One region of the Streptomyces sp. NPDC014870 genome, then DNA from elsewhere that is predicted to be linked to it. Evidence: riboswitches for the same ligand, from Rfam matches in the RefSeq annotation. Region 1 holds a riboswitch; each other region holds the start of a gene.

The links. A riboswitch is a leader RNA that binds a small molecule or an ion and turns the genes downstream of it on or off. The one in region 1 is predicted to bind cyclic di-AMP.
Region 2: it holds a riboswitch for cyclic di-AMP, as region 1 does, so the genes downstream of both, ACF09C_RS35400 (M23 family metallopeptidase) here and ACF09C_RS34040 (transglycosylase family protein) in region 1, are expected to answer to the same signal.
Region 3: it holds a riboswitch for cyclic di-AMP, as region 1 does, so the genes downstream of both, ACF09C_RS03895 (C40 family peptidase) here and ACF09C_RS34040 (transglycosylase family protein) in region 1, are expected to answer to the same signal.
Region 4: it holds a riboswitch for cyclic di-AMP, as region 1 does, so the genes downstream of both, ACF09C_RS07150 (LysM peptidoglycan-binding domain-containing M23 family metallopeptidase) here and ACF09C_RS34040 (transglycosylase family protein) in region 1, are expected to answer to the same signal.

The regions. Positions count from the first base shown of each region.
Region 1 covers NZ_JBIBWQ010000014.1:97,409-104,917, forward strand. Annotated here, with positions in the region: gene ACF09C_RS34020 (exopolyphosphatase) at 1-201, opposite strand, end outside; gene ACF09C_RS34025 (DUF501 domain-containing protein) at 198-737, opposite strand; gene ACF09C_RS34030 (septum formation initiator family protein) at 839-1,303, opposite strand; gene eno (phosphopyruvate hydratase) at 1,407-2,693, opposite strand; gene ACF09C_RS34040 (transglycosylase family protein) at 3,043-3,729, opposite strand; cyclic di-AMP (ydaO/yuaA leader) riboswitch at 3,733-3,908, opposite strand; gene ACF09C_RS34045 (transglycosylase family protein) at 4,168-5,178, opposite strand; gene ACF09C_RS34050 (cytochrome P450) at 5,292-6,581, opposite strand; gene ACF09C_RS34055 (globin domain-containing protein) at 6,680-7,509, shown strand, end outside.
Region 2 covers NZ_JBIBWQ010000015.1:133,179-140,687, reverse strand. Annotated here, with positions in the region: gene ACF09C_RS35420 (CobW family GTP-binding protein) at 1-229, shown strand, start outside; gene ACF09C_RS35415 (DNA topoisomerase (ATP-hydrolyzing) subunit A) at 226-2,685, opposite strand; gene ACF09C_RS35410 (M16 family metallopeptidase) at 2,978-4,339, shown strand; gene ACF09C_RS35405 (M16 family metallopeptidase) at 4,366-5,733, shown strand; cyclic di-AMP (ydaO/yuaA leader) riboswitch at 5,983-6,149, shown strand; gene ACF09C_RS35400 (M23 family metallopeptidase) at 6,162-6,947, shown strand; gene ACF09C_RS35395 (GntR family transcriptional regulator) at 7,132-7,509, shown strand, end outside.
Region 3 covers NZ_JBIBWQ010000001.1:927,792-935,300, reverse strand. Annotated here, with positions in the region: gene ACF09C_RS03925 (VOC family protein) at 1-54, opposite strand, end outside; gene bioD (dethiobiotin synthase) at 129-827, opposite strand; gene ACF09C_RS03915 (adenosylmethionine--8-amino-7-oxononanoate transaminase) at 881-2,161, opposite strand; gene bioB (biotin synthase BioB) at 2,154-3,464, opposite strand; gene ACF09C_RS03905 (8-amino-7-oxononanoate synthase) at 3,609-4,778, shown strand; gene ACF09C_RS03900 (ATP-binding protein) at 4,936-5,376, shown strand; gene ACF09C_RS03895 (C40 family peptidase) at 5,555-6,031, opposite strand; cyclic di-AMP (ydaO/yuaA leader) riboswitch at 6,035-6,233, opposite strand; gene ACF09C_RS03890 (hypothetical protein) at 6,549-6,854, opposite strand; gene ACF09C_RS03885 (ATP-dependent Clp protease proteolytic subunit) at 6,861-7,484, opposite strand.
Region 4 covers NZ_JBIBWQ010000002.1:545,919-553,427, reverse strand. Annotated here, with positions in the region: gene ACF09C_RS07160 (STM4011 family radical SAM protein) at 1-676, shown strand, start outside; gene ACF09C_RS07155 (SGNH/GDSL hydrolase family protein) at 663-1,475, opposite strand; gene ACF09C_RS07150 (LysM peptidoglycan-binding domain-containing M23 family metallopeptidase) at 1,643-2,617, opposite strand; cyclic di-AMP (ydaO/yuaA leader) riboswitch at 2,622-2,781, opposite strand; gene ACF09C_RS07145 (tyrosine-protein phosphatase) at 3,175-3,987, shown strand; gene ACF09C_RS07140 (DUF6126 family protein) at 4,004-4,159, opposite strand; gene ACF09C_RS07135 (helix-turn-helix domain-containing protein) at 4,178-4,819, opposite strand; gene ACF09C_RS07130 (aspartate aminotransferase family protein) at 4,906-6,291, opposite strand; gene hpnH (adenosyl-hopene transferase HpnH) at 6,483-7,505, opposite strand.

The DNA of each region.
Region 1 (7,509 bases):
GGCGGCGTACTCGCGGCAGGCGGCGAAGGTCCGCTCAAGGGCTTCGGGGGCGAGCCGGCCGGTCCGGTCGACGCCCTGGCCGAGGCGGACGACCTTCATCCGCCGGTCCAGCTCGACCAGCTCGCCGGTCTCGGGGTCGAGATCGGCGACGAGCAGCCGGATGGAGTTCGTACCGCAGTCGATGCCCGCGACCCGGGTCACGTCGCGTCCTCTTCCTTGTCGGCGCAGGGAGTGACGCAGGGGCCCTTGGCCCACCACTCCGGCAGCATCGCGAGCGCCTCGTCGCCGAACGGGTTCACGCCGGGGCCCGCCACCAGCGAGTGGCCGACGAGGACGTGCAGGCACTTGACCCGGTCCGGCATGCCGCCGGCGCTCGGGAAGCCCTCCAGGACCTCGATGGCGTCACGGCGGGCGATGTAGTCCTCGTGCGCGGCCCGGTAGGCGGCGGCCAGCTCCGGGTCGGTGGCGAGCCGGGCCTGCATCTCCTTCATGACCCCGTTGGCCTCCAGGGTGCCGATCGCGGAGGCGGCCCGGGGGCAGGTCAGGTAGTACGTGGTGGGGAACGGGGTGCCGTCCGGGAGCCGCGGCGCGGTCTCGACGACGTCCGGGTTGCCGCAGGGGCAGCGGTGCGCGATGGCGCGCAGCCCCCGGGGCGGGCGACCGAGCTGGGCCTCGAACGCGGCGACGTCCGCCTCGGTCGGCTCGGTGCGGGCGGTCTGCGGAGGGGGCGTTTCCATGCTGCGTCTTGTCTTCTCGTCGTCGGGTGCGGTTGCGTCGGGCGGTGCGTCGGGGCGAGTGCGGTCGGGCGGTCAGTGGTCCATCATCGCGCGTCGCCGGGTCAGCGGCCCGCGTCGGCGCGGTCGACGCCGTCCCAGAGGTCGGAGTACCAAGGCCGGTCGGCCTCGCCCTGCTCGGCGCGGCGGTCGCGCTCGGCCTCGGGGTCGTTCACGGTGAAGCCGGTCTCGCCGGGCATCACGTAGTGCAGGTGCTCACGGGCGAGCCTGCGCACGTACGCGGGGTCCTGGAGCCGGGCCTTCTCGTCCCGCAGCTCCTCCACGCGCGCGGCGGCCTCGGCGGCCCGGCGCTCCTGCTCGGCGATCTCGCCGCGCTGGGAGACGTACTGCCGCATCGGGTACGCGAGGGCGACGACGAGCGAGCAGACGACCAGGGCGAGGAAGGCCGCGCGGCCGGTGAGCCGGGAGCGGCGGGCCTGGCGGCGGGTCTGGGAGCGGTACACGCGGGCTGCGGTCTGCTCGCCGAGCAGCCGGATCCTGGTCGCGGTCGAGAACCGGTCCCGGGCCATGTACGCGCCTCCCCTTCAGAACGGACGTCCCCGCACACGGTACGGGACCGGGTGCGGGGACGTACGTAACCGAGGGTGACTCGGGGTGCTCAGGGGCTACGGATCAGCCCTTGAAGCGCGGGAACGCGCTGCGGCCGGCGTAGACCGCCGCGTCGTCGAGGATCTCCTCGATGCGCAGGAGCTGGTTGTACTTGGCGACGCGCTCGGAGCGGGCCGGGGCGCCGGTCTTGATCTGACCGCAGTTGGTGGCGACGGCGAGGTCGGCGATGGTGACGTCCTCGGTCTCGCCGGAGCGGTGCGACATCATGCACTTGAAGCCGTTGCGCTGGGCCAGCTCGACGGCGTCGAGGGTCTCGGTCAGCGAACCGATCTGGTTGACCTTGACGAGCAGCGCGTTGGCGGCGCCGTCCTCGATGCCGCGGGCCAGGCGCTCCGGGTTGGTGACGAACAGGTCGTCGCCGACGATCTGGACCTTGGTGCCCAGCTTGTCCGTGAGGACCTTCCAGCCGGCCCAGTCGTCCTCGAACAGCGGGTCCTCGATGGAGACGAGCGGGTACGCGGAGACGAGCTCCTCGTAGTACTCGGTCATCTCGGCGGCCGAGCGGGACTTGCCCTCGAACGCGTACGAGCCGTCCTTGTAGAACTCGGACGCGGCGACGTCGAGCGCCAGCGCGATGTCCTTGCCCGGGACGTAGCCGGCCTGCTTGATGGCCTCCAGGATGAGGTCGAGCGCCTCGCGGTTGGAGTCCAGGTTCGGGGCGAAGCCGCCCTCGTCGCCGAGGCCGGTGGACAGGCCCTTGGTCTTCAGGACGGACTTGAGGGTGTGGTAGACCTCGGTGCCCCAGCGCAGGGCCTCGGAGAAGGACTCCGCGCCGATCGGCGCGATCATGAACTCCTGGATGTCCACGTTGGAGTCGGCGTGCGAGCCGCCGTTCAGGATGTTCATCATCGGAACGGGCAGCAGGTGCGCGTTCGGGCCGCCGAGGTAGCGGAAGAGCGGGAGGTCCGAGGCCTCGGACGCGGCGTGCGCGACGGCGAGGGAGACGCCGAGGATGGCGTTGGCGCCGAGGGAGGCCTTGTTGTCGGTGGCGTCCAGGTCGAACATGGCCTGGTCGATCAGGCGCTGCTCGGTGGCGTCGTAGCCGACGAGCTCCGGGCCGATCTGCTCGATCACGGCGAGGACGGCCTTCTCGACGCCCTTGCCCTGGTAGCGGTTCTTGTCTCCGTCACGGAGCTCAATGGCCTCGAACGCACCGGTGGAGGCACCGGACGGAACGGCAGCACGGCCGGTGCTGCCGTCGTCGAGGCCGACCTCGACCTCGACCGTGGGGTTGCCTCGGGAGTCCAGGATTTCCCGGGCTACGACGACGTCGATGGACGGCACGAGCATCTCCTTCTGGGATGTGACGCTAGATGTGACGCTTGCGGTGCAGGGTCGCTTTGGCCTTGCGACAAGAGCCTAACCGGCTCCAGGGCTCCAGCCAGCCGGGCGCCCGCCCCCTGGGACGAAAAAGGACCCAAGGGCATGCATCTCGGGCCAAAGGGCCCCGAATCTACTCGGCGGTAACCGGGCGGGGTCCGTACCAGGGGCCGCACCGAGGACCGTCCGCGACCCGGCCCCGGACAGCGCGGAACCCCGGCCCGCAGCGCACGGGGGAAGGACGCTGCGGACCGGGGTGGTCACCGCGGGAGGGTCGTGGGGCGCGCGCGAGCCGCCGGACTCACGCGAGCCGCCGGGCTCACTTCAGGTGGAGCTGCTGGCCCGGGTAGATCAGGTCGGCGTCCTCGACGACGTCCTTGTTGAGCTCGAAGAGCTTGGCCCAGCCGCCCTTGACGTCGTGGGCGGCGGCGATCGTGCTCAGGGTGTCACCGGCGACGACCTTGTACTCGCCGTCACCCTTCTTGACCTTCTTGCCGGTCGGGGTGGTGACGGTCTTCTTGGACTCGGCCTTCTTGGCCGGGGCCTTCGGGGCGGTCCGCTGCTCGCTGCGGGTCGTCGGCTGCTCGGCCTGACGCTCCGGCTGCGGCGCGCTCTCCGCGACGACACCGGGGGTGGCGGACGAGAGGCCGACACCACAGCTCGGCCAGGCACCCTTGCCCTGGCCGGCGAGGACCTTCTCGGCGATGGCGATCTGCTGCGACTTCGAGGCCTGGTCGGCGCTCGCGGCGTACGCGGTGCCACCGAAGGCGGCCCACGTGGAGTTGGAGAACTGCAGGCCGCCGTAGTAGCCGTTGCCGGTGTTGATGGACCAGTTGCCGCCGGACTCGCACTGGGCGACCTTGTCCCACTCGGAGACGGTGGCGGCCGAGGCGGTGCCGGCGCCCATCAGGGGGGCGGCGACGGCGACACCGGCGACACCGGCGAGGGCGACGGCGCGGGTGGCCTTGGAGGGACGACGGTGTTTGCCCTTGGCGGAAAACAGCATGGGACTTCTCCTCACCGACGCCTGCGAGGTGAGCTGTCGGGTTCGGGCCATGTGAGTTGCCCGGCCGCGCGACCTTGCGCGCGGCTTCACCCCAAGCCGGTCCTTCGGCCGTCTGTCTCAACGGCCGGGGACGGCACTTACCTTGGGTCCCCCGCTCCTGCCTACGGCGCTTGACGCGACGACTGTTCCCATCGGCCGACGGCAGGATTCGGCGTTTCGGTCGACGGGGCCCGCGGTGGCGAGCGGTCACGACCGTAGACACAGACCCGGGGGAAGTTCAAAGACGTCCATGGGGGACAAATCCCCCCTACTTGCCTCGGGACAAAGGGCGTTTACGCAGGTGAGAGGTGACGGAAGGGGAGTTCGTGGACGAGACACGCCAGTTGAGACGAAGAGACCCATGTCTCACTTGCACAGAACCGGACATTCAGCCCCGAACTACCCCTGCGGCGCGTCCGCCCCGGCAGCCTTGTCCGCGGCCTTGTCCGCAGCCTTGTCCGGCGTCAGATCGAGGCTCTGGCCAGGGATGATGAGGTCCGGGTCGGCGCCCACGACCGTGCGGTTGGCGTCGTACAGGGCGCCCCAGCCGCCGGGGAGTTCGTTCCGCTGGGCGATCTCGGTGAGGTTGTCGCCGGGCTTGACGGTGTATTCGCCGATAGCGTCGGTGATGTCCTCTGCAGGCGTGTTGTCCGTACTGTCCAGTTTCGCACCGCTCTCGACGGAACCGTCCGTCGTCTGCGTGTCAGAAGGCAGGGCGTGGCGGCCCTTTTCGCGATCCTTGTCCGTATTGCCCGTCTCTTCCGGTGCCGCGTCGCCCCGGTGCTTGCCGTTGCCCGGCGCGGACGGGGTACCGGAGGTCTCGGGCGCCGTGGGGGACGTCTCGGGCGTGGCGGAGGTCTCGGGAGTGGCCGTGGACGGCGTGGAGGCCTCGGAGGAGGGGGTGGAGGACTTGTCCGAGGGGGCCGCGGACTGCGCGGAGTCCGACGGGAGGCCGGAGGTGCGGTTGGACTCGGGGAGCGGGCCCGTGGGCTCGGACGGCTTGACGCCCGGTCCGGGGTCGACGTCCGGCTTGGCGCCGTCGTTGGTCAGGCCGGCGATCGGCGCACAGGTGGCCCACTGGGTGTCGCCCGCGGCAAGGGCCTTTTCGGCCACCGCGATCTGCTGGGCGCGGCTGGCGAGGTCGGCGCTCGTCGCGTATGCGAGACCGCCGTGGCGCTCCCAGCTCTCCTGGGAGAACTGGAGTCCGCCGTAGAGCCCGTTGCCGAAGTGCGCGCTCCACTGACCACCCGAGGAGCACTCGGCGACCCGGTCCCAGGTCGCCGCGTCCGCGGCGGAGGCGGAGCCCGCCGCCAGGAGGGGCAGCGCGAGGGCCGATCCCGTCACGCCTGCGGCGACGACGATGGCGGGGGCCTGGCGGGGTCTGCGGTGTCGACCGTTCCCGGAGCGCATGCGGGCTGCCTTCCGTGTGACTGCTGAGGTGACGGTGAACGTAGCGGCATTCGAACGTCAGTCACAAGTCGATGCAGCGGAGATCACGTAAAAGTCACAGTCTTGACGGAGCGTCACTTCACAACTGGGGCAAACTCCACCGGAAGGGTGCGCAAGCCGCGCATGATGAGTCCTCCGCGCCACCGCAGTTCGTCCGGATCGGCGCCAAGTCGCAGGTCCGGAAGGCGAGTCAACAACGTCGCGAGGGCGATCTGTCCTTCGAGCCGGGCGAGCGGCGCGCCGATGCAGTAGTGGATGCCGTGCCCGTAGCCGAGGTGCTGGTTGTCGCGCCGGGCCAGATCCAGCGTGTCGGGCGCGTCGAAGCGCGCCGGGTCGCGGTCGGCGGCCGCGAGGACGACCAGGACCGGGTCGCCCGCCGGGATCTCCTGGCCGCCGATCGTCAGCGGCTCCATGGCGTACCGCCAGGTCGCCAGCTCCACCGGCCCGTCGTAGCGCAGCAACTCCTCGACACCGGTCTCCAGGAGCCCCCGCTCGCCCGCGGCGAGCGAGGCCTGCAGGCGCTCGCGCTGACCGGGGTGACCAAGTAGGGCATAGACGCCGTTACCGACCAAATTTACGGTCGTCTCGAAGCCGGCGAACAGAAGGATGAAGGCCATGGCGGCGGCCTCGTTCTCGGTGAGGTGCTCGCCGTGGTCGGAGGCCTTGATGAGCCCCGAGATCAGGTCGTCGCCGGGATCGAGCCGCTTGCGGTGGATCAGCTCCGCGAGATAGCCGCGCATCTTCTTGACCGACCGCGCCACCCCGCCGCGCGGCCCTCCGCCGTGCCGGATCATCATCCCGGCCCAGTCCCGGAAGTCGTCCTGGTCCTCCTCGGGCACCCCGAGCAGGTCGCAGATGGCGTAGATGGGCAGGGGGAAAGCGAATTCATGGATGAGGTCGGCCGAGCCCCTGGCCGCGAAGCCGCCGATCAGCCGGTCCGTCAGCTCCTGCACCCGGGGCGCGAACTCGGCGACCCGGCGCGGGGTGAACGCCTTGGAGACCAGGCGCCGCAGCCGGGTGTGGTCGGGCGGGTCGATGTTGAGCAGGTGCGTCATCAGCTCGGCCTTGCGCTCCCCCGGGATCCCCGTCTTCCCCTTGGCGTGCGCCGGCTCGTCGTGGTGTGCCGGGTTCTTCGAGAGCCGCTGGTCGGCAAGCGCTTGCCGGGCGTCCGCGTACCGCGTCACCAGCCAGGCCTCGACCCCGCTGGGCAGCTTGGCCCGGTGCACGGGCGCGTGCTCGCGCAGCCAGGCGTAGGCGGGGTACGGGTCGGTCGCGAATTCCCAGGTGAAGAGCTCGGGGGCGGGGTGCCCGGCGGGCTTGTCGGCGGGGTGCTCGGCGGTGCTGTCGGCGGGGGGCGTGCTCACCCTGCGACGTTACAAGGTCGGCGGCACGCCGGCCCTCCGGGCGACCGGTCCACGAGATGTGATCGTCCTGTGAAGGGCCGTGGCCTAGATTCTCCCGCGTGGATGCCGAGTTGCTCAGAAGCACGTTCGCCGTCGTCGAGAGACGGGCCGAGCATGCCGTCGCCTTCTTCTACTCCCATCTGTTCTGGCACAACCCGGGCGTCCGCGAACTCTTCCCCGAGGACCTGCGGGCCCAGCGCGACCGGCTCTTCGCCGCGCTCACCCATGTCGTGACCCGTCTGGAGGACCCCGGGCTCGCGGACTACCTCGCCCATCTGGGCCGCGACCACCGCAAGTTCCTGGCCTCCCCCGCGCTCTACGCCGCCGTCGGATCCAGCCTGACCGCCGCGTTCGCGCACGCCGCCGGAACCGCCTGGAGCATCGAGGCGGAGAAGGCCTGGGGCGAGGCGTACGGGCAGGTGGCCGAGCAGATGATGCGGGGCGCCGAGCAGGCCGAGGCGGAGGGCGAGCCGGCCTGGTGGGACGCCGTCGTCGTCCGGCACGAGCGGCTCGACGAGGACCTGGCGGTGCTCACGGTGAAGCCGCGCAGGCCCTTCGCGTACCGGCCGGGGCAGTACGTCGGGGTCAGCTCGCTGCGGGTGCCCCGGGTGTGGCGGACCTACTCCATGGCGAACGCGGCGCGGCCGGACGGGACGGTGGACCTGCATGTGAGCCGGATCCCGGGCGGGGCGATGAGCACGGCGCTCGTCGAGGCGGTAGGGGTGGGCGAGCCGCTCCGGCTGAGCGCGCCCGGCGGCGCGCTGACCGCGCGGACCGCGCCGGACGTCCCGCGCACGTACATCGCCGCCGGGACGGGCTGGGCGCCGGTCAAGGCGCTCCTGGAGGAGGTCGCGGCCGGCCCCGAGGGGGTCGGGGCGCGGCTCTTCCT
Region 2 (7,509 bases), on a different contig from region 1:
CGCCGTCGGCAGGTTCCTGCGCTTCTACCCCGAGCCGTGGACGGCCGGGCAGGAGCGGCTCACCGAGCTCGTCCTCATCGGCTCCGGCATCGACGCCGGGGCGCTGCGCAAGTCCCTCGACGGCTGCCGCGTGAACGGCCCGCAGGACGCCCCCGACGAGCACAGCATGTGGGGAGTCCTGCGGTACGTACAGGAGAACGATCCGGACGAGCCGGGCGACGCGTCCTAGCTCGCCGGGGGCGCCACCACCGCGACCGGCTTCGGCAGCGGGGTCCCCGAGCCGTCGCGGCGCGGGTCGATCTCGGGCAGCTCCACCGGCGTGCCGTTGTCCTGCGCGGCGTGGGCCGGGGTCGCGCCCGCCCAGGCCAGGATCAGCACGTCCTCGCCCTTCAGGAACCGCTGGCAGCGCACACCACCGGTCGCCCTGCCCTTGCGGGGGTACTGGTCGAACGGGGTCAGCTTCGCCGACGTACCGGCGCCGGAGTCCAGCGTGCCCGTGGAGCCCGCGATCGTGAAGACCACCGCGTCCGCGGCCGGGTCCACCGCCGTGAACGAGAGCACCTCGGCGCCGTCCGCCAGCTTGATGCCCGCCATGCCGCCCGCCGGCCGGCCCTGGGGCCGTACCTGCGAGGCCTGGTAGCGCAGCAGCTGGGCGTCCGAGGTGATGAAGACCAGGTCCTCCTCGCCCGTCCGCAGCTCGGTCGCGCCGACGATCCGGTCACCCTCCTTGAGGGTGATGACCTCCAGCTCGTCCTTGTTCGCCGGATAGTCCGGGACCACCCGCTTGACCACGCCCTGCAGCGTGCCGAGCGCCAGGCCCGGCGAGGACTCGTCGAGCGTGGTCAGACAGACCACCGTCTCGTCGTCCTCCAGGGTCAGGAACTCGGCCAGGGGAGCCCCGCCCGCCAGGTTCGGCGCGGCGGCGGTGTCCGGCAGCTGGGGCAGGTCGATCACGGCGAGCCGCAGCAGCCGGCCGGCCGAGGTCACCGCGCCGACGTCGCCGCGCTGCGTCGCGGGGACCGCCGAGACGATCGCGTCGTGCTTGGCCCGCTTGGCGTCCTCGCCGGGGGCCGGGACCTCCGCCGTCGCCGTGCGCGCCAGCAGGCCCGTGGAGGAGAGCAGCACCCGGCAGGGGTCGTCCGCGACCTGGAGGGACACGGCGGCGACCGGAGCGCCCGCCGACTCCAGCAGGACCGTCCGCCGGTCGGTGCCGAACTTCTTCGCCACCGCCGCCAGTTCGGCGGAGACCAGCTTGCGCAGCTCGTTGTCGGACTCCAGGATCCCGGTCAGCTCGTCGATCTCGCCGTTGAGCCGGTCGCGCTCGGTCTCCAGCTCGATCCGGTCGAACTTGGTGAGTCGGCGCAGCGGGGTGTCCAGGATGTACTGCGTCTGGACCTCGCTCAGCGAGAAGCGCTCGATCAGCCGCTCCTTCGCCTGCGCCGAGTTCTCGCTGGAGCGGATGAGGCGGATGACCTCGTCGATGTCGAGCAGCGCGACGAGCAGGCCCTCGACCAGGTGCAGCCGATCGCGCTTCTTGCCCCGGCGGAACTCGGAGCGCCGGCGCACGACGTCGAAGCGGTGGTCGAGGTAGACCTCCAGGAGCTCCTTGAGGCCCAGCGTGAGCGGCTGGCCGTCGACCAGCGCCACGTTGTTGATGCCGAAGGACTCCTCCATCGGCGTCAGCTTGTAGAGCTGCTCCAGGACCGCCTCGGGCACGAAGCCGTTCTTGACCTCGATGACCAGGCGCAGGCCGTGGCTGCGGTCGGTGAGGTCCTTGACGTCGGCGATGCCCTGGAGCTTCTTGGAGCCGACCAGGTCCTTGATCTTGGAGATGACCTTCTCGGGACCGACCGTGAAGGGCAGCTCGGTGACGACGATGCCCTTGCGACGCGCCGTCACGTTCTCCACGGTCGTGGTGGCGCGGATCTTGAACGTGCCGCGGCCGTTCTCGTACGCGTCCTTGATGCCGGCCAGGCCGACGATCCGGCCGCCGGTGGGCAGATCGGGGCCGGGCACGAAGCGCATGAGCGCCTCGAGATCCGCGTTCGGGTGGCGGATCAGGTGCCGGGCCGCCGCGATGACCTCGCCCAGATTGTGCGGGGGCATGTTCGTCGCCATGCCGACGGCGATCCCGGAGGCGCCGTTGACCAGCAGGTTCGGGTACGCGGCGGGCAGCGCGACGGGCTCCTGCTCCTGGCCGTCGTAGTTCGGGGTGAAGTCGACGGTGTCCTCGTCGATGGACTCCGTCATCATCAGCGCGGCGGCGGCCATCTTCGACTCGGTGTACCGCATGGCGGCCGGCGGGTCGTCGTTGCCGAGCGAGCCGAAGTTGCCGTGGCCGTCGACCAGCGGGAGGCGCATGGAGAACGGCTGGGCCATGCGCACCATCGCGTCGTAGATCGACGCGTCGCCGTGCGGGTGCAGCTTGCCCATGACCTCGCCGACGACACGGGCGCACTTCACGTAGCCGCGGTCGGGGCGGAGCCCCATCTCGTTCATCTGGTACACGATGCGGCGCTGCACCGGCTTCATGCCGTCGCGGGCGTCCGGCAGCGCGCGGGAGTAGATCACCGAGTACGCGTACTCGAGGAAGGAGCCCTGCATCTCGTCGACGACGTCGATGTCGAGGATCCTCTCCTCGAACGCGTCGTCCGGCGGCGGTGTCTTCGTGCTGCGGCGGGCCATCGCGGCTGCGGCTCCTTCACCAACAAGGTTGATCTGACGCGGACCATTGTGGACCGTCCCACCGACAACGTGGACCGCGACCCGGGTACAGCGGCCCGTCGGCCGTCCGCGAGGCCCCCGCGACCGGAAGCACGAGGCCCCCGCGACCGGAAGCACAAGACCCCCGCGACCGGAAGCGCGAGGCCCCCCGACCCGGAAGAGGGACGCCTGGAAGCTGTGGGAACTTCGCGAGGTGTCGGTGCGCTTGCATAGGGTGGCAGGACTTTTCCATATCGCGATCGAAGGGACGTACATGCCCATGGGTCACACGGCCACGGCAGAGGCCGGCTCCGGCGGCCTGACAGCGACCGAGCACCGGCTGGCCAACGGCCTGCGCGTGGTGCTCTCCGAGGACCACCTGACCCCGGTCGCCGCGGTCTGCCTCTGGTACGACGTCGGCTCCCGTCACGAGGTCGCGGGCCGCACCGGCCTCGCCCACCTCTTCGAGCACCTGATGTTCCAGGGCTCCCAGCAGGTCAAGGGCAACGGCCACTTCGAGCTGGTGCAGGGCGCCGGAGGCTCGCTCAACGGCACGACGAGCTTCGAGCGCACCAACTACTTCGAGACCATGCCCACGCACCAGCTGGAGCTCGCGCTCTGGCTGGAGGCCGACCGCATGGGCTCCCTGCTCGCCGCCCTGGACGACGAGTCCATGGAGAACCAGCGGGACGTCGTCAAGAACGAGCGCCGTCAGCGGTACGACAACGTGCCCTACGGCACGGCCTTCGAGAAACTGACCGCCCTCGCCTACCCGGACGGTCACCCCTACCATCACACGCCGATCGGCTCCATGGCCGACCTGGACGCGGCGACGCTGGAGGACGCGCGGACCTTCTTCCGTACGTACTACGCGCCGAACAACGCGGTCCTGTCGGTCGTCGGCGACATCGACCCCGCGCAGACGCTGGCCTGGATCGAGAAGTACTTCGGCTCCATCCCGTCCCACGACGGCAAGCTGCCCCCGCGCGACGGCACCCTGCCCGACACCATCGGGGAGCAGCTGCGCGAGGTCGTCGAGGAGGAGGTCCCGGCCCGCGCGCTGATGGCGGCCTACCGCCTCCCGCACGACGGCACGCGCGCGTGCGACGCCGCCGACCTCGCCCTCACCGTTCTCGGCGGCGGCGAGTCCTCCCGGCTCCACAACCGGCTTGTGCGCCGCGACCGTACGGCCGTGGCCGCGGGCTTCGGCCTGCTGCGCCTGGCCGGCGCGCCCTCGCTGGGCTGGCTGGACGTCAAGACCTCCGGCGGCGTCGAGGTGCCCGAGATCGAGGCGGCCGTCGACGAGGAGCTGGCCCGCTTCGCCGCCGAGGGCCCGACGCCCGAGGAGATGGAGCGCGCCCAGGCCCAGTTGGAGCGTGAGTGGCTGGACCGGCTCGGCACGGTCGCGGGCCGCGCCGACGAACTGTGCCGCTTCGCGGTCCTGTTCGGCGACCCGCAGCTCGCCCTGACGGCCGTCAACCGGGTCCTGGACGTCACCGCCGAGGAGGTGCGGGAGGTCGCCGCCGCCCGACTGCGCCCGGACAACCGCGCGGTGCTGGTCTACGAACCCATCGGCGACGACCAGAGCGACGACGAGCAGAGCGACAGCGACGAGGAAGAGGGAGCGGACCAGTGACCGACGCTGCCGCGTCTTTGACGAGCATGACGTTCCACCCGCAGCCCGAGCCGGGCGCGGCCAAGCCCTGGGCCTTCCCCGCCCCCGACCGCGGAGCGCTGGACAACGGCCTGACCGTGCTGCGGTGCCACCGCCCCGGCCAGCAGGTCGTGGCCGTCGAGATCTTCTTCGACGCCCCGCTGGAGGCCGAGCCCGCGGGTCTCGACGGTGTCGCCACGATCATGGCCCGTGCCCTCTCCGAGGGCACCGACCAGCACACCGCCGAGGAGTTCGCCGCCGAGCTGGAGCGCTGCGGCGCCACGCTCGACGCGCACGCGGACCACCCGGGCGTACGGGTCTCCCTGGAAGTCCCCGTCTCCCGGCTCCCCAAGGCGCTCGGGCTGCTCTCCGAGGCCCTGATCGCGCCGGCGTTCCTCGAGACCGAGGTCGAGCGACTGGTGCGCAACAGGCTCGACGAGATCCCGCACGAGACGGCCAACCCGGCCCGCCGGGCGGCCAAGCAGCTCTCCAAGGAGCTCTTCCCGGCCGAGTCCCGCATGTCCCGGCCGCGCCAGGGCACCGAGGAGACGGTGACGGCCATCGACGCCGCCGCCGTCCGCGCCTTCTTCCAGAAGCACCTGCGGCCCTCCACCGCCACCGCCGTGGTCGTCGGCGACCTGACCGACGTGGACCTGGACAAGGTCCTCGCCGAGTCGCTCGGCGCCTGGACGGGGGACAGCGCTGAGTCCCGGCCCATGCCGCCGATCACGGCCGACGACACCGGCCGTGTGGTCATCGTCGACCGGCCGGGCGCCGTCCAGACGCAGCTGCTGATCGGCCGCGTCGGCGCCGACCGGCACGACCGCGTGTGGCCGGCCCAGGTCCTCGGCACGTACTGCCTCGGTGGCACGCTCACCTCCCGCCTGGACCGCGTCCTGCGCGAGGAGAAGGGCTACACCTACGGCGTCCGGGCCTTCGGTCAGGTCCTGCGCTCCGACGGCGAGGGCCACGGCGCCTCGATGCTCGCCATCAGCGGCTCGGTCGACACTCCCAACACCGGCCCGGCACTTGACGACCTGTGGAAGGTGCTGCGCACCCTCGCCGCCGAGGGGCTGACGGACGCCGAGCGCGACGTGGCCGTGCAGAACCTGGTGGGCGTGGCGCCGCTCAAGTACGAGACCGCGGCCTCCGTGGCGGCGACCCTCGCCGACCAGGTCGAGCAGCACCTCCCGGACGACTTCCAGGCGCAGTTGTACGCGCGCCTGGCCGAGACCGGCACGGTCGAGGCGACGGCTGCCGTCGTCAACGCCTTCCCGGTGGACCGGCTCGTCACCGTCCTGGTGGGCGACGCGGCCGAGATCGAGGAGCCCGTACGGGCCCTCGGCATCGGTGAAGTCACCGTCGTCACCGGCTGATCGAGCGGCGGCGCGCCGCCGTCGATGCCCCGCCTCGGCAGCACCACGCGGCCGCCGGAGCGGAGCGACCGGAGGACCCCGACGTCACGTTACGTCGGGGTCCTCCGCTATGTCCGTATTGGCGGGGAGGGTGTGCGTATGCCCTGTGGCATGTCTTACAAACTGGCGTGTCTGTTTGGTGATTGAAAGACGGTCCGCATAGCGTCGGTCCGGCTGTTCGCCAGTTGCACCCGCCGCGCCCGCGGCATCGGACAGTCATCGCCGAGTCCCCGTCAGGCGCGAGCCTGGGGAGCCGGGGACCCACACGAAGTCCCTGGGGTGAATCGGACGCCTTCGCATCCGTGCGGAGGGGCCCGTAGGAGACCTTCCTGCTCCGAACCCGTCAGCTAACCCGGTAGGCGAGAAGGAAGGAAAGGATCAGCCACTTCATGGCGTTCACCCGTGCCACCGGGAAGCATCGTGGTCCGAGCCGACTGGCGCGCCGTCGCGCGGGCGTCGCAGGCGTCGCGACCCTCGCCACCGCCGGTGTCATCGGCACCCTGGCCTCCCCGGCGTTCGCCGCCGACACGGAAGCCCCCTCTCTGGAGGACACCGGCCTGACCCAGGTCGTCGCCGCCGACAACGCCCTCGCCGACAAGATCGACGCCCAGGCCGCCGCGCAGGAGCGCGAGGCCGCCGAGGCCGAGGCCAAGCGCGTCGCCGAGGCCCGCGCCAAGGCGGAGGCCAAGCGCAAGGCCGAGGCCCGCGCCAAGGAAATCCGCGAGGCCAAGGAGCGCGCCGCCCGCGAGGCCGAGCGCAAGCGCCTGAACTCCTTCCAGCTCCCCGTGGCCGGTTCGTACGTCTCCACCGGCTACAAGACCGGCGGCTCCCTCTGGTCCTCCGGCAGCCACTCCGGCGTCGACTTCCACGCCGCGTACGGCACCAAGGTCGTCTCCGTCGGCTCCGGCACGGTCGTCGAGGCCGGCTGGGGCGGCGCGTACGGCAACAACATCGTGATCCGGATGAACGACGGCACGTACACCCAGTACGGGCACCTCTCGGCCATCAGTGTCTCCGTCGGACAGTCCGTCACCCCGGGCCAGCAGATAGGCATCTCGGGCTCGACCGGCAACTCGACCGGCCCGCACCTCCACTTCGAGGCCCGCACCACCGCCGAGTACGGCTCGGACATCAACCCGGTCGCGTACCTCCGCGCCCGCGGCGTGAACGTCTGATCGGACGTTTCGGACGTTCCGCCGACCGGCACCGCACGTCAGAAAAGCCCCGGCTCGTACTGAGCCGGGGCTTTTCGCTGACCAAAAGATATCCATGGTTCCCGAGGAGCCGTCGGAAATACCGCCCCGCTGCAATAGAGTCGCCGGACAACCGGTTTCGCGCGTATTAAGGCGGAGGTCGATCATGCGCATTCCCGCGCACTCGGTGTGCACGGCGATCCGGGACGACATCGTCACCGGCGTCTTCGAGCGCGGCAGCCGGCTGACCGAGGAGCAGCTGGCCCGTCGGTACGGGGTCTCCCGCGTCCCGGTCCGCGAGGCGCTGCGCACCCTGGAGTCCGAGGGCTTCGTGATCACCCGCCGGCACGCGGGCGCCCAGGTGGCCGAGCCCACCGAGCAGGAGGCGGCCGACCTCCTGGACATGCGGTCGCTCCTCGAACCGCTCGGCGCGGCCCGGGCCGCGCAACGCCGCACGGAGGCCCATCTCAAGGTGCTGCGGGGCCTGGTCAGACTGGGTCAGGAGCGGGCCAGGCGGGGCCAGGGGGACGACCTGCGCTCGCTC
Region 3 (7,509 bases), on a different contig from region 1:
CAGCGAGGCCGGGTCACCGCAGTCGAAGACCAGCTCCGAGACGTGTACGCGCATGGCACAAGCCTACGGAGACCGGGCGGACCGCGGCGACCGAAGGGCCTTGAGAGGGCCTAGCCGCCCTCCGGCCGTCAGAGCGTGTCCGCCGCCCAGGTCCCGCCGAGCGCCGGGGCCAGCCACCGCGCCGCCTCCGCCCGGAACACGTCCGGGTCGAGACCGCCCGCGCCCTCCGGCACCGCACCGAGCAGCGGTGCTCCCGCCGCCTCCGGCAGGTCGGCCAGATTGCAGCGCGAGGCGAGGTCCGGTGCGGACGGCCAGCTGCCGACCACGACGCCGAGCTGCTCGATGCCGCGCGCCGCGAGGGCCTCGGCGGTCAGCGCGGTCGAGTTGAGCGTGCCGAGTCCGGCGGGCGTCACCACCAGGACCGGGGCCCCGAGGAGCCGGGCCGCGTCGGCGAGCGTGCCGCCGTCGTGGTCGAAGCGGACGAGGAGCCCGCCCGCGCCCTCCACGAGGACCAGATCGTGCTCGGCGGCCAGCTTGCCCGCCGCCTCCGCGACCTCACGCGGGCCGACCGGGGTCATCGCGGCCCGCCGGGCGGCGGTCGCGGGAGCCAATGGCTCGGGGAACCGGGCCAGTTCGAGCGAGGTCGCGGCCCCGGAGAGCCGGACGACCTCGTCCGCGTCCCCGCGCTCGCCCGGCGCGAGGCCGGTCTGCGCGGGCTTGAGCACGGCCACGGACCGACCCTCGCGGGTGGCCACGGCGGCCAGGGCGGCGGTGACGATCGTCTTGCCGATCTCCGTACCCGTACCACTGACGACGATGATGCTCATGTGTGTGCAGTCCTCTCCGATCGGCCCGTCGCGGCCGGCTCCGTGCGATGTCCTCAGCCCGCCGCGGCGGCGGCGCGGACCCCCGCGCAGATCCGCGCCAGGTCCTCGTCGCCGGTCACGAACGGCGGCATCGTGTAGATCAGGTCGCGGAACGGCCGCAGCCAGACGCCCGCGCGGACCGCCGCCTCCGTCGCCGCGGCCATGTCGACCTCGTGATCGAGCTGGACGACACCGATGGCGCCGAGGACCCGTACGTCACGGACCCCCGGCAGCGCGGCCGCGGGCGCCAGGCCCGCGCGCAGACCGGACTCGATCCGCTTGACCTCCACCGCCCAGTCCTGGGAAAGGAGCAGATCGATCGAGGCGCAGGCCACCGCGGCGGCCAGCGGATTGCCCATGAACGTCGGCCCGTGGGCGAGGACCGGGACCTCGCCGCGCGAGATCCCCTCGGCGACCCGGGAGGTGCAGAGCGTCGCCGCCATCGACAGATAACCGCCGGTCAAAGCCTTGCCCACACACATCACATCGGGCGAGACGCCCACGTGGTCCGCCGCGAACAGGGCGCCCGTACGGCCGAAGCCGGTCGCGATCTCGTCGAACACCAGCAGGACGTCATGCGCGTCGCACGCCTCCCGCAGCACCCGGAGGTACTCCGGCGCGTGGAACCGCATGCCGCCGGCGCCCTGCACCACCGGCTCCACGACGACGGCCGCCGTCTCGTCCGCGTGCCGGGCGATCTCGGCCCGCAGCAGCTCCGCGTACCGCTCCTCGTACGCGACCGGCGGCGCCTCGACGAAGATCTGCCGCTGCAGCACGCCCGACCACAGCTCGTGCATCCCGCCCTCGGGGTCGCACACCGACATGGGCTGCCAGGTGTCGCCGTGGTAGCCGCCGCGCCAGGTCAGCAACCGCTGCTTCTCCGGGCGCCCGACCGAGCGCCAGTACTGCAGGCACATCTTGGCCGCGACCTCGACGGAGACCGAACCGGAGTCGCTGAGGAAGACGTGCCGCAGCGGCTCGGGGGTGATCTCCACCAGACGCGTCGCGAGCCGGACCGCCGGCTCGTGGGTGAGTCCGCCGAACATGACGTGGCTCATCCGGTCCAGCTGACCGCGTGCGGCCTCGTTGAGCACGGGGTGGTTGTAGCCGTGGATCGCGGACCACCACGAGGACATGCCGTCGATCAACTCGGCCTGTCCGTAAGCCGGTTCGGCGAGACGGAGGCGCACCCCGGACGCGGACGCGACGACCAGCGGATCCACGCGTCCCGGCATGGGGCCGTACGGATGCCAGACGTGCGCCCGGTCAAGGGCGACGAGCTCGTCGTTACGCATTCGGCGCGAGGTCCGTTCCGGCGCCGCGACGGCGCACGGCCACCAGGTCGGTCCGGGCGTTGGACGCGTCGGCGGCGACCTGCGTCGGCACCTCGGCGTCGGACTGAGCGACCGGCTCCGGGGCGGCCGCCGCCGCGTGGCCGCCGCACGGCCCGCAGCCGCCGCCGCCCGCGTGCGAGCCGCAGCCGCCCGCGCCGGCCTCCGCGCCCGCCTCGGCGTGCGAGCCGCAACCCGCCGACGCCGCCGAGCCACAGCCACCGGCCGCACCGGCCGCGGCGCCCGCCGCCGCGAGCGCGTCCGCACGGTGCGCGGGCAGCGTGGTCGTGCCCGCGCCCTCCACCTCGAAGCCCGCGTCCGCGATCATGTCCAGGTCCGCCTTGCCGGCCTGGCCCTCGCTCGTCAGATAGTCGCCGAGGAAGATCGAGTTCGCGATGTTCAGCGCGAGCGGCTGCATCGAGCGCAGGTGCACCTCGCGCCCGCCCGCGATCCGGACCTCGACGTCCGGGCAGACGAACCGGACCATCGCCAGGATCCGCAGGCAGCGCTGCGGGGTGAGGTTCCACTCCTTCGCCAGCGGAGTGCCCTCGAAGGGGATCAGGAAGTTGACCGGCACCGAGTCCGAGTCCAGCTCGCGGAGCGCGTAGACGACGTCGACCAGGTCCTCGTCGCTCTCGCCCATGCCCGCGATCAGCCCCGAGCAGGCCGAAAGACCGGCGGCGTGCGCCTTCTGCACGGTGTCCACCCGGTCCGCGTAGGTGTGGGTGGTCGTGATCTCCCCGTACGTCCCCTCGGACGTGTTCAGGTTGTGGTTGTAGGCGTCGGCGCCCGCCTCGCGCAGCCGCTCGGCCTGACCGTCCGAGAGCAGCCCCAGGCAGGCACAGACCTCGACGCCCTCGTTCTGCTCCTTGATGGCTTCGATCGTCTTCCCGACCCGCTCCACGTCCCGGTCCGTCGGCCCGCGGCCGCTCGCCACCAGGCAGACCCGCTTGGCCCCGCCCGCGACACCGGCGGCCGCCGCCTGGGAGGCCTCGTCCGGCTTCAGCCAGCTGTACTTCAGGATCCCGGCCGTCGAGCCGAGCCGCTGCGAACAGTACGAGCAGTCCTCGGGGCACAGCCCCGACTTCAGATTGACGAGGTAGTTCAGCTTCACGCGACGCCCGAACCACTGGCGGCGCACCTTGCCCGCCGCGGCCACCACATCGAGCAGTTCGTCGTCGGAGGTCGCCAGCACGGCGAGCGCTTCTTCACGGCTCGGCAGCTCGCGCCGCAGCCCCTTGTCCACCAGCGTGTTCAGCAGGTCCATAAGGGCTGATCCTTGCTTACGGCACACCCCGCGGCCAAGGAGGATCTGAACAAACGCGCCAGTTTGACGTGTGTGGATGACCACACCCTGTCCCTGGCCCCGGACGGTTAGGGTCTGTGCGCTGCCTACAAAAGGATCTGGCCCATGCACCGGGACGAGGACACCCGCCGGACCCCGTTCGACTGGACCGACGCGGAGGCGCGCCGCCGTGCGGAGGCGGGACTCGTCCGCACGCTGCGGCCCCGGTCCGCCGAGGCGGAGCCGCTCGATCTGGCGAGCAACGACTACCTCGGACTGACCCGCCGGCCGGAGGTGACCGAGGCCGCCGCCGAGGCCGCCCGGCGCTGGGGCGCGGGGTCCACCGGCTCGCGGCTGGTCACCGGTACCACACGGCTGCACGCCCGGCTCGAAAGCGAACTCGCCGCGTTCTGCGGCTTCGAGGCGGCCCTCGTCTTCTCCTCCGGCTACACCGCCAACCTCGCCGCGCTCACCGCGCTGAGCGGGCGTGACGCGCTGATCGTCTCCGACGCGGGCAACCACGCCTCGATCGTGGACGGCTGCCGGCTCTCGCGCGCCGAGACGGCCGTGGTCCCGCACGCCGAGCCCGAGGCGGTACGCAAGACCCTCCAGGCCCACCCGGACCGCCGGGCGCTCGTGGTCTCCGACTCCGTGTTCTCGGTCGACGGCGACCGGGCCCCGCTGCCCGAGCTGGCCGAGGTCTGCCGGGCGCACGGCGCCGGGCTCGTCGTGGACGACGCCCACGGCCTCGGCGTGCTCGGCGACGGCGGCCGGGGCGCCCTGCACGCGGCCGGCCTCGCGGGCGACCCCGACGTGGTCGCCACCCTCACCCTCTCCAAGTCCCTGGGCAGCCAGGGCGGAGCGGTGCTCGGGCCGGCCCGGGTGATCGAGCACCTGGTCAACGCGGCCCGGACGTTCATCTTCGACACCGGGCTCGCCCCGGCCGCCGTCGGCGCCGCCCTGAGCAGCCTGCGGGTGATCCGGGACGAACCCGGTCTCGCCGAGCGGGCAAGGACCGTCGCCGCCACGCTGCACCGGCTGCTCACCGAGGCCGGTCTGACCGCCGTGCGCCCGGACGCTGCCGTGGTCTCCGTCCGCGCGCCCTCGCCGGAAGCGGCGCTGCGGTGGGCCGCCGACTGCCGCGAGCAGGGGCTCGCCGTCGGCTGCTTCCGGCCGCCGTCCGTCCCGGACGGCATCTCGCGGCTGCGGCTCACGGCCCGCGCGGATCTGACGGACGCCCAGATCGAGCAGGCCGTCACCACGATCCTGCGGACCGCACCGGCGGCCTCCCACTGACGGGACCCAAATACGGTCTCTCGTCGCAGAGTTCACCGCTTCGAGCGACAAATATGCACATATCTTGGTGGATCGCCGGGCGGGGCGGGGCGATCGGTGGCAGTCTGGCGCGCAGTGCAAACCGGGCCGGGCCCGGTGGGAAAGGGACAGCGTCGCCATGGCAGACCACCAGGAAGCAACCGTCACCCTGCCGAGCGATCCCGCCTCGGTGTCCGCCGCCCGGAGATATGTCGCCGACGTCCTGAGCGGATGGGGGCTCGCGGGCGCCGGCGACACCGCCGACACGGTCCGGCTGATCGTCTCGGAGCTGGCAACCAACGCCGTCCAGCACACCTTCGGCCAGTCGCCCACCTTCACGGTCGACGTCCGCCTGGAGCGCGAGGAGCAGCTCCACATCGGCGTCACCGACAGCCACCCCCGCTGGCCGAAGCGGCTCCCGGCGGCGGTGCAGCAGGACAACGGACGCGGGATGGTCATCATCCGCATCCTGACGGCGGAGGCGGGGGGCAGGCTCTCCGTCACCCCGACCGACGAGGGCGGCAAGACGGTCTGGATCAAGCTCCCCTGGACCGTCTCGCCGGCGACGTCCCCGATCTGAGGAGCGACGGGTGCGGCGGCGCCACCGCACCCGTCGTCGCGTCAGGCCGGTCCGGTCGTCACCGGACCCGGCCGTATCGCGTCAGGCTGGTCCGGTCGTCACCGGACCCTGCCGTATCGCGTCAGGCTGGTCCGGTCGTCACCGGACCCTGCCGTATCGCGTCAGGCTGGTCCGGTCGTCACCGGACCCGGCCGTAATACACCTTGGACGTCCAGATCTTGTCGAGCTTCACCCAGGAACCCTTCTTGGGCGAGTGCCAGATCTTTCCGCTACCCGCGTAGATCCCCACGTGGTAGACCCTTCCACCCGAGTGGAAGAAGACCAGGTCCCCCTTCTGCCTGCTGGACGCGGAGATGTGCCGGGTCTTGTTGTACTGCTGCTGCGCGGTACGGGGCAGCGACTTGCCCGCCTTCTTGTACGAGTAGAGCGTGAGCCCCGAGCAGTCGAACCGGGTCGGTCCCGACGCTCCGTACTTGTAGGGCGATCCCTTCTTGGAGGCCGCGATGTTCAGCGCCTTGCCGGCGTACGACGTCGCGGCCTGGGCCTCCGGTGCGGCACCTGGTGCCAGCATCGTGCCGCCGAGGGCGGCGAGGGTGAGAGCCGAGACGGCTCCGGCCCGGGACAGCAGGGACGGGACATGAATCTGCGCAGTCATGCGCAACCCTTCGTCAGCCGCCTGTGAAGGATGACCTGTCGGGTTCGGGCTGGCGAAGTCGCCCGGCCGCGGTCGCGGCTTCACCCCGAGGAACGGCCCGTTCGTGCCGGCCGTCCCGTACTGCTCGGGTCCTCCACTCCTGCCGATCCACTCCTGTCGACCAGACATCCGGGACAGCGGCAGGACTCGGCGTCCGCCCGGACCGCCCCGCCGCGGTGGCGGGGGCTTGTCGTCGTGAGGGATCTTGACCCACAACCTGGGCGAAATCCGAGCCGAAACGGCGTTATGTGAGGCTCCTCACGACTGATCCATTCGGGTGGACAGGCATGTTTCGTGATCGTCGGAGGTTTGGCGGACGAGTCCCGGACCAGGGGTGGAAGGCCCGAATTCCGCCAGATGCGTACACCTGTTGCGCAACTCACCCCGCGCATATGTCGATTCGTCGACTACGCCGAACGGGGGAGCGATTCTGCGGCCGCGCTGCTCCGACCGGCCCTCGACACGACACGGGGGAATGTCAACTCGCGGGTGTCCCCGGAACGGTGACGCGCCCGGACCGGCGCTCCCCGTCCAACACCCGCAGGGCACGCGCCAATGTCTCCGCGTGCACCTCGCTCTCGCCGCGCGTATGCATCGCCGTCAGTGCGTCCCGCAGGGCGTTGGCCCGCCCCACCAGCGCCTGAGCCGCCCGCAGCGCTCCATAGGTATGCGACGCCCTGGATGGATTGATACGGCCCAGCAGATCGACGACTTCGAGATAGGCGTCGATGAACTCGCCCTCGGCGCGCGTCAGGGCGGGCAGCGGCGGCAGTTCGGGAACCATCCCGGCTCACCTCCCGGCGGCGCCGCCGGACGCCCCGCGGTTCTGGACGACATGGTCCACCAGGCCGTACGCGGTCGCGGCGGTGGCGTCGAGGACCGTGGTCCGGTCGATGTCGGCGTCGATCCGCTCCCGGCTCCGGCCGGTGTGCGTGACCAGCATCCCGGCCAGCATGGCGCGCTGCCGGAGCAATTCCCGTGCCTGGATGTCGAGATCGCTCGGCTGCCCCTGCAACGGCTCGTCCATCGAGGGCTGCTGGAGCACGACCCGAGCTCCGGGCAGCGCGAGCCGCTTGCCGGGCGCGCCGGCCGCGAGCAGCACGGCCGCGGTCGAGACGGCCTGCCCGAGGCAGGTGGTCTCCACCTCGCAGGTGACGACCTGCATCGTGTCGTAGATCGCGGACATGGCGCTCATCGAGCCGCCGGGGGAGTTGATGTAGAGCGCGATGTCCCGGTCCGGATCGGCGTACTCCAGGTGCAGGAGCTGTGCGATGACGTCGTTGGCCGAGGTCCCGTCGATGGGGGTGCCCAGGAAGACGATGCGGTTCTCGAGCAGCTTGGAGTACGGGTCGAGGGTCCGGCTCCCGAAGCTATTGCGCTCGGTGAACTCGGGCAGGACGTAGCGAGCGTGCATGGCGGCGCCTCCCTGTAAAAAATGT
Region 4 (7,509 bases), on a different contig from region 1:
CGAGCTGTCGCACCTGCCGCACATCGAGCGGGTGGCGATCCAGACCAATCTGAGCTGCCGCACGGACTGGCTGGCCGAGGCCGACGCCGGGACCCTCGCGCTCTGGTGCACGTACCATCCCGGCCAGACACCGTACGACCGTTTCCTCGCGAAGTGCCACGAGCTGGCGGCGCGGGGGACGCGGTTCAGTGTCGGGGTCGTCGGCCTGGCCGAGCACCGGGAGCACGCGGTGCGGCTGCGCGCGGACCTGCCGGGCGAGGTCTATCTGTGGGTGAACGCGGCGGAGGGCCACACGTACACCGACGAGGAGGCCGAGCGCTGGACGGCGCTCGACCCCCTCTTCCCGTACAGCCGCCGTCCGCACCGCTCGGCCGAGCTGCCCTGCAGGACCGGGGAGTCGGTGATCTCCGTGGACGGCGACGGGACGGTGCGCCGGTGCCATTTCGTCAAGGCCGAGCTGGGCAATCTGTACGACGGCTCGTTCCGTGCCGCCCTGCGCCCGCGCGCCTGCCCGCTCGCCGTGTGCGACTGCCACATCGGCTACGTCCACCTGGAGACGCTGCCGCTGTACGACGTGTTCGCGGGCGGGGTCCTGGAGCGGATCCCGGCCGCGCCGGTCGGGGTGGTCGGACCCGACGGCGCGGCCGCGCCCGGCGGAGTCGTCAGAGGGGCATGAGGTCGCCGACCGGCATGAGGTCGGGGCGCTTGGCCGCGACGTCGTCGCCCGAGCTCTCGCCGCGCAGGCGGCGCCCGATCCACGGGACGAGGTACTCCTTGGCCCAGTGGATGTCGTCGCGGCGGACCTCCAGGGTCCCCCTCGGCGGCAGCGGCGGCCAGGCCTGGTCAGGGTCGGCCGGCACGTCCATGCCGAGGACCTGGGCGGCGCGCAGCGCGACCCGGGTGTGGCCCTCGGGCGAGAGGTGCAGCCGGTCGTCGTCCCAGGCCCGCCTGTCCTGGACGGACTTGAGCGACCACAGGTCGAGGACCGGGCAGTCGTAGCGGTCGGCGATGGCCCGGACGTGGGCGGTGTACGTGGCGATCTTGCCGCGCAGGTGCCGCAGGACGGGTACGTCGCGGGTGTCGAAGCCGGTCGTCACCATCACCGTGCCGACGGCCGACGTCAGGTCGGCGACGGCGCGCTCGAAGCGCTCGGCGACGTCGTCCGGGTCGGTGCCGGGGCGGATGATGTCGTTGCCGCCCGCGCAGAAACTCACCAGGTCGGGGGCGAGTTCCCTGGCCCTCGGGACCTGTTCCGCCACGATCTGGTCGAGGAGCCGGCCCCGGACGGCCAGATTGGCGTAACGGAACGCGTCGTGCTCCGGCAATTGGTCGGCGAGGAGAACCGCGAAGCGGTCCGCCCATCCGACGTACTTCCCGTCCGGCCCGGGATCTCCGACGCCCTCGGTGAAGCTGTCCCCGATCGCCGCGTACGACCCGAATGCGTTCTTGTCTCTTGATCTCGAATCGTCTGCCACGGGAGTTCATCTTTCCCTTATGGGTGTGACCTACGCGACCGTAAGGAGGGGTTGACGCCGGGTGAGATACGCCACCGGTCAAGATTCCGCCAAGCCGGAATACGCCGGAGGGGCCCGGCGCACCGAAGTGCCGGGCCCCTGCGGGGTGGAGCGTGCGACGCGGAGCGTCAGATGCCGACGCCGTGCTGGCGCAGGTATGCCAGCGGGTCGATGTCCGAGCCGTAGCTCGGGCCGGTGCGGATCTCGAAGTGCAGGTGCGGGCCGCTGGAGTTGCCGGTCGAGCCGGAGAGGCCGATCTGCTGGCCGCCCGTGACGGTCTGGCCGGCCGAGACGGAGAGCGAGGAGAGGTGGGCGTACTGGGAGTACGTGCCGTCGGCGTGCTGGATGACTACCTCGTTGCCGTACGCGCCGCTCCAGCCGGCCGAGTGGACGGTGCCCGCGCCGACGGCCTTGACCGAGGTGCCGGAGGAGGCGATGAAGTCGACACCGGTGTGGTAGCCGGAGGACCACATCGAACCGGAGGCCCGGTACGGGGTGGAGACGCCGCCGCCGACCGGGGCGACCCAGCCGGAGGAGGACTGCGCCGGGGCGGACTGCGCGGGGGCGGAGCCCTGGGTGGTGGCGGCTGTGGTGCGCTCGGAGGAGCGGGAGGCACGCGACTCGCTCGTGTCGGAGGACGAGGACTTCTTCTCGGCCTTGGGCGCGGCCTTCGGGGCGGCCTTGGGGGCCGCGGCCTTCGGGGCGGCCGTGGACTTGGCGCCGAGGGTGAGCTTCATGCCGGGGAGGATCAGCGAGGGGTTCTCGCCGACGACCTGGCGGTTGTCGGCGTAGAGCTTCTGCCAGCCACCCTTGAGGTCGTGCTCGGCGGCGATCTTCGACAGGTAGTCGCCCGGAACGACGGAGTACGTCTTCGGCTTCGCCGCGGGGGCGGTCGCCGGGGCGGCCGGGGCCTTCGCGGGGGTGGCGGCGACGGCGGTGACGGCCTGCGCGGGCGTCAGGGCCGGCGCGGCCTTCTCGGCGGCGTGGGCGCCGGTCGCGCCGAGCAGCGGGAGGGCGACGACGGCGCCACCGGTGCCGGCGGCGACGAATCCGCGCGTGATCGGGTTGGCCTTGGGACGGCGATGCTTACCCTTCGCGGGCATGGCGAATTCCTCTCCGTCGCCTACGAGGTGAGCTGTCGGGTTCGGACTGGAGATGTCCGGCCGCGCTCTCACGCGACTTCACCCCGAGCCGACCGGTTCGACCGGTGCGGCGTACTTACCTGGGTCCCCCGCTCCTGCCGTACGTGGATGGGTGCGGATTGATTCCGGGCGGTGGCAGGATTCGGCGGTCCGTCCGGATTGAGCGTGACGCTAGACGAGCGGGGTCGAGCCGAACAAGCCGCTGGTTTCCGTTCGCAATCCGCGGCGTGATATCCGCACCGAATTCCGGTCACCCTGCGTGGATGACGGGGGATCGATTTCCTTTTCCGGTACGGGAATTAGCGGGGACGATCAGGCACGGTCCGTCACCTTTGAGACGCTGCTCACGCCCCGAAACCCATCTCCCCTGCAACCAGGGCGCGTTATATCGAAGGGCTCAATTCGGACAGAACACCCAATCCCCCACCCAGGGGTGCGCGCCGACCCCGACACCCGGGATGATTGCCCCAGGAATCGATCAGGAACCGATCGCGATCCGTCTACCTTCAGGAGCACTCGTGACGCAGCAGCTGCCCCAGGTCCCGTCGACCGAACCCGAGCTCACCGGGGTCCGCAACTTCCGGGACGTGGGCGGACTGCCGACCGTGGACGGCGGTTCGGTGCGGTTCGGACGCCTCTTCCGCAGCGGCCACCTGGCCCACGCCACCGAGGAGGACGCGACCTTCCTCGCCACCCTCGGGCTGCACACGATCTTCGATTTCCGCAATCAGGCCGATGTCAAGATCGAGGGTCCGGACGTCGAACTGCCCGGTGTACGGAACGTGAACATACCGCTCAACGACCCGGCCGACGGCAAGGAGTTCTGGAAGCTCGTCCGCTCCGGCGAGCTGGAGCAGCTTCGCGCCATCCTCGGCGACGGCAAGGCCGCGACCCGAATGTCCGATTCGTACCGGCAGATGATCGTCGAGCGGACGGCGGAGCACAGCCGCATCCTGCACGCGCTCGCCGAGGACAGCGTCCCGGCGCTGATGCACTGCGCGGCCGGAAAGGACCGGGCCGGCCTCTCCGTCGCGATCTCCCTGCTCGCGGTGGGCGTCGAGCGCGAGGCGATCGAGGCCGACTACGTGAAGTCGAACGACCCGCACCGCCGCTACAAGGTGCGCCGCACCTCCGACGCCTCGGACGCGATGGCGCCCGAGGTGATGGAGCTGATCAGCCCGCTGTTCGACGCGCGGGTGGAGTACCTGCGGGCCGCCTTCGAGACGATGGAGCAGACCTGGGGGACGGCGGAGAACTACTTCACCGACGGCCTGAAGCTCAGCCCGGAGACCCGGGCGAAGCTGCGCGAGCGACTCGTCGTCGAGGGGTGACCGCCGTCCCGGCGCGTCATTGGTTCTGCGCGCCGAGGGCGAAGAGCAGATAGAGGAAGCCGGCGAAGAGGTGCCCGGCCACGAGGTAGGCGAAGAGCCGGAGGACCAGGCCCTTGGGGAACTTGCCGGCCTCGCGCTCCTCGCCGGTGACCGGTGCGGGCTTCTTGGACATATCGGTCCTTTCTGAAGGTCAGCGCAGATGAGGTGCGCCGCCGTCGCCGAGGCACAGCTCGGCGACGGGGCTCTGCATCAGCGTGTGGACGAAGAGCAGCTCGGCCCCGCCCCGTCCGGCGGCGCCGATCCGGTGCGGCGTGAGCGAGTCGAAGTGCGCGCTGTCCCCGGGCTCCAGGACATGGACGGCATCGCCGAGCGCGAGGCGCACCCGGCCGTCGAGGACGTGCAGCCACTCCTCCCCCGGATGGACCCGCACGATGTCGGCCCGGGTGGCGTACGGCACGTGGACGCGGAGCGCCTGCAGCGCGCGGCCCGGCCCCCCGGCCTGGCGGTAGATCCAACCGTCCGCCTCGACGGGTTCGGACCGGCCGGCCCGGACGATCGGATCACGCTCGGCCGGAACCTCGCCCAGGAGGGCGGAGACCGTCGTACCGTAGATACGGGCCAGGGCCAGCAGCATCGGCAGCGAGGGCTGGCGGTGGCCCGTCTCGAGCCGGGAGAGATGGGCCGGGGAGAGTCCGGCGCGCTGAGCGGCTGCCTCGAGGGTCAGCCCGCGGCGCCGGCGCAGGCCCCGCAGCTGCGGGGCGACGTCCGGCAGGACGGCGGTCGCGTCGCCTGCGGCAGGGTCCGGGGAACGCTCCCCGGGGAGGTGGTCCATGCCTCCATTCCGCCAGGAATTTTCCTCTGAGGCAAACTTCTTGCCCCAGAGGCAAAGAGTGCCGGTGTGAACGCGCCACCCTCGCGTCAGCGCTGCGCGACCGCCTGCTTGACCAGCGTCTTCCCGAAGTCCCAGACCAGCCCGCCGCCACCGTGGGCGTCATCCATGACCGCCGTGAACGCGGTCACGAACCGGTCCACGTCCGCCTCGTCGATGATCAGCGGCGGAATCAGCTTGATCACTTCCATGTGGTCGCCGGACACCTGGGTCAGGATCCGGTGGCGCTGGAGCAACGGCACGACGACCATCTGCGCGAAGAGCCCCTTGCGGGCCGCCTGCAGCATGGTCCAGCGGCTGCGCAGGCCGAGCGAGGAGGGCCGGCCGAACTCGATGCCGATCATCAGTCCACGCCCACGGATCTCGTGCAGCAGCTCGTAGCGCGGCACGAGCTCCCTCAGACGCGAGGAGAGCAGTTCGCCGATCCGGCGCGCGTGCGCCACCGTGCCCTCGTTCTCCATCACCGAGAGCACGGCGAGCCCGGCGGCCATGGCCTGCGCGTTGGAGCCGAAGCTGGCGGAGTGGACGAGGACGCGGTCCATGGACGAGTAGACCTTCTTGAAGATCCAGTCCTTGCCGAGCGTCGCCCCCACCGGTACGTACCCGCCGGACAGGGCCTTGGCGACGCAGAGCAGATCGGGCTCGACCCCCTCCTCGTGCTGGTACGCGTAGAAGTCCCCGGTCCTGCCGAGCCCGGTCTGCACCTCGTCGGCGATCAGCAGGGCTCCGTGCCGGTGCAGCAGCTCCTGGGCGGCGCGCAGGAAGCCGGGCGGGGCCGCGTGCACCCCCTTGCCCTGGATCGGCTCGACGACGAAGCCCGCCACGTCGCCCTTGCGCAGCTCCCGCTCCAGGGCGTCGAGGTCCCCGAGCGCGAGGGCCGTGTCGGGCAGCAGCGGAGCGAAGCCGTCCCGGAACCCCTTCTCCCCGTTCACCGACAGGGAGCCGGTGGTCAGTCCGTGGAAGGCGTGCGCGCAGTACAGGATCCTCGGCTTCCCGGTGGCGTACCGGGCGAACTTCAGCGCGGTCTCCACCGCCTCCGTCCCGCTGTTGCCGAAGAAGACCCGGTCGAGGTGCGGGCTGTGGGCGAGCAGCTTCTCCGCGAGGAGACCCGGCAGCGGCTGGCAGTCGAAGCGGGTGAGGTCGGCGAGCTGGGCGTCCAGGACGTCGTGGAGGGCCCGGCGGACCACGGGGTGGTGCCGCCCGAGGCCCATGACGCCGAAGCCGGCCAGCATGTCGAGGTAGTCCTCGCCGTCGGCGTCCCAGAAGTGGGCGCCCTCGGCCCGTTCGTAGACCTTGTCGAAGCCGATCGTGTGCAGCATGCGCGGGAGCTGGTGGTTGAGGTAGCGGCCGTGCAGCTCGTAGCGCTCCGCGCCGCGTTCGGCGAGCAGCGCCGAGAGGTCGAACTCCGTGCTCATCGCCCCTTCTTCCGGGTCGGTGCGGCGCCGATGCGCCCGGCGATCTCCACCGGGGGTGGGGCCGAGGTCGGCGAGGCCTGGGCGCGCCTGGCGTGGGCGAGGAACTGCCCCGGCGTCCCGAAGGTTCTCAGGGAGCCGTACGGGGGACCCGCGCCCGGTCGTCCTTCGCGGGCCCTCCCGTACGCGTCACGTCATCCGCGGTTGCCGGAGACCGTCTCGCGGGCCGCCCTCAGGGACTCCTTGAGCGAGCCCATGGTGGCGAGGACGGCGGTCGGTTCGTAGCCGCAGTGCGCCATGCAGTTGGCGCAGCGCGGGTCCTTGCCCCGGCCGTACTTGTCCCAGTCGGTCTCCTCGATCAGCTCCCGGTACGTGGGCACGTAGCCGTCGCTCATCAGATAGCAGGGTCGCTGCCAGCCGAAGAGCGAATAGTTGGGGATCGCCCAGGCCGTGCACGGGAAGTCCGCCTTGCCCTCCAGGAAGTCGAGGAAGAGCGGCGAGTGGTTGAGCCGCCACCGGCTCCGGTTGCCGCCCGCGAAGGCCTTCTTGAAGAGTTCGCGGGTCTGCTCGACGCCGAGGAAGTGTTCCTGGTCGGGCGCCTTCTCGTAGGCGTACGCGGGGGAGATCATCATCTCGTCGACCTGGAGGTCGTCGTTGAGGTAGTTCAGCACCTCGATGATGGTCTGCGGGGTGTCGGTGTTGAAGAAGGTCGAGTTGGTGGTGACCCGGAAGCCGCGCCGCTTGGCCTCCTTGATCGCCGCCACCGCCTCGTCGAAGACGCCTTCCTTGGCGACGGACTCGTCGTGCCGCTCGCGCAGCCCGTCGATGTGCACCGCGAAGGCGAAGTACCGGGAGGGGGTGAACTTCTCCAGCTTCTTGCGCAACAGCATCGCGTTGGTGCAGAGGAAGACGTACTTCTTCTTGGCGACCAACTGGCGCACGATCTCGTCGATCTGAGGGTGCATCAGCGGTTCGCCGCCGGCGATGGAGACCATCGGCGCGCCGGACTCCAGGACGGCGCCGACTGCCTGGGCGACCGGCATCCGCTGCTTGAGCACACCGGCCGGGTGCTGGATCTTTCCGCAGCCCTCGCACTTGAGGTTGCAGGCGTACAGCGGCTCCAGCTCGACGATCAGCGGAAACTTGTCCCGCTTGCGGAGCTTCTGTTCGAAGAGGTAGGTCCCGACCCGGATGGACTGACGGAGCGGCATGGCCATAACT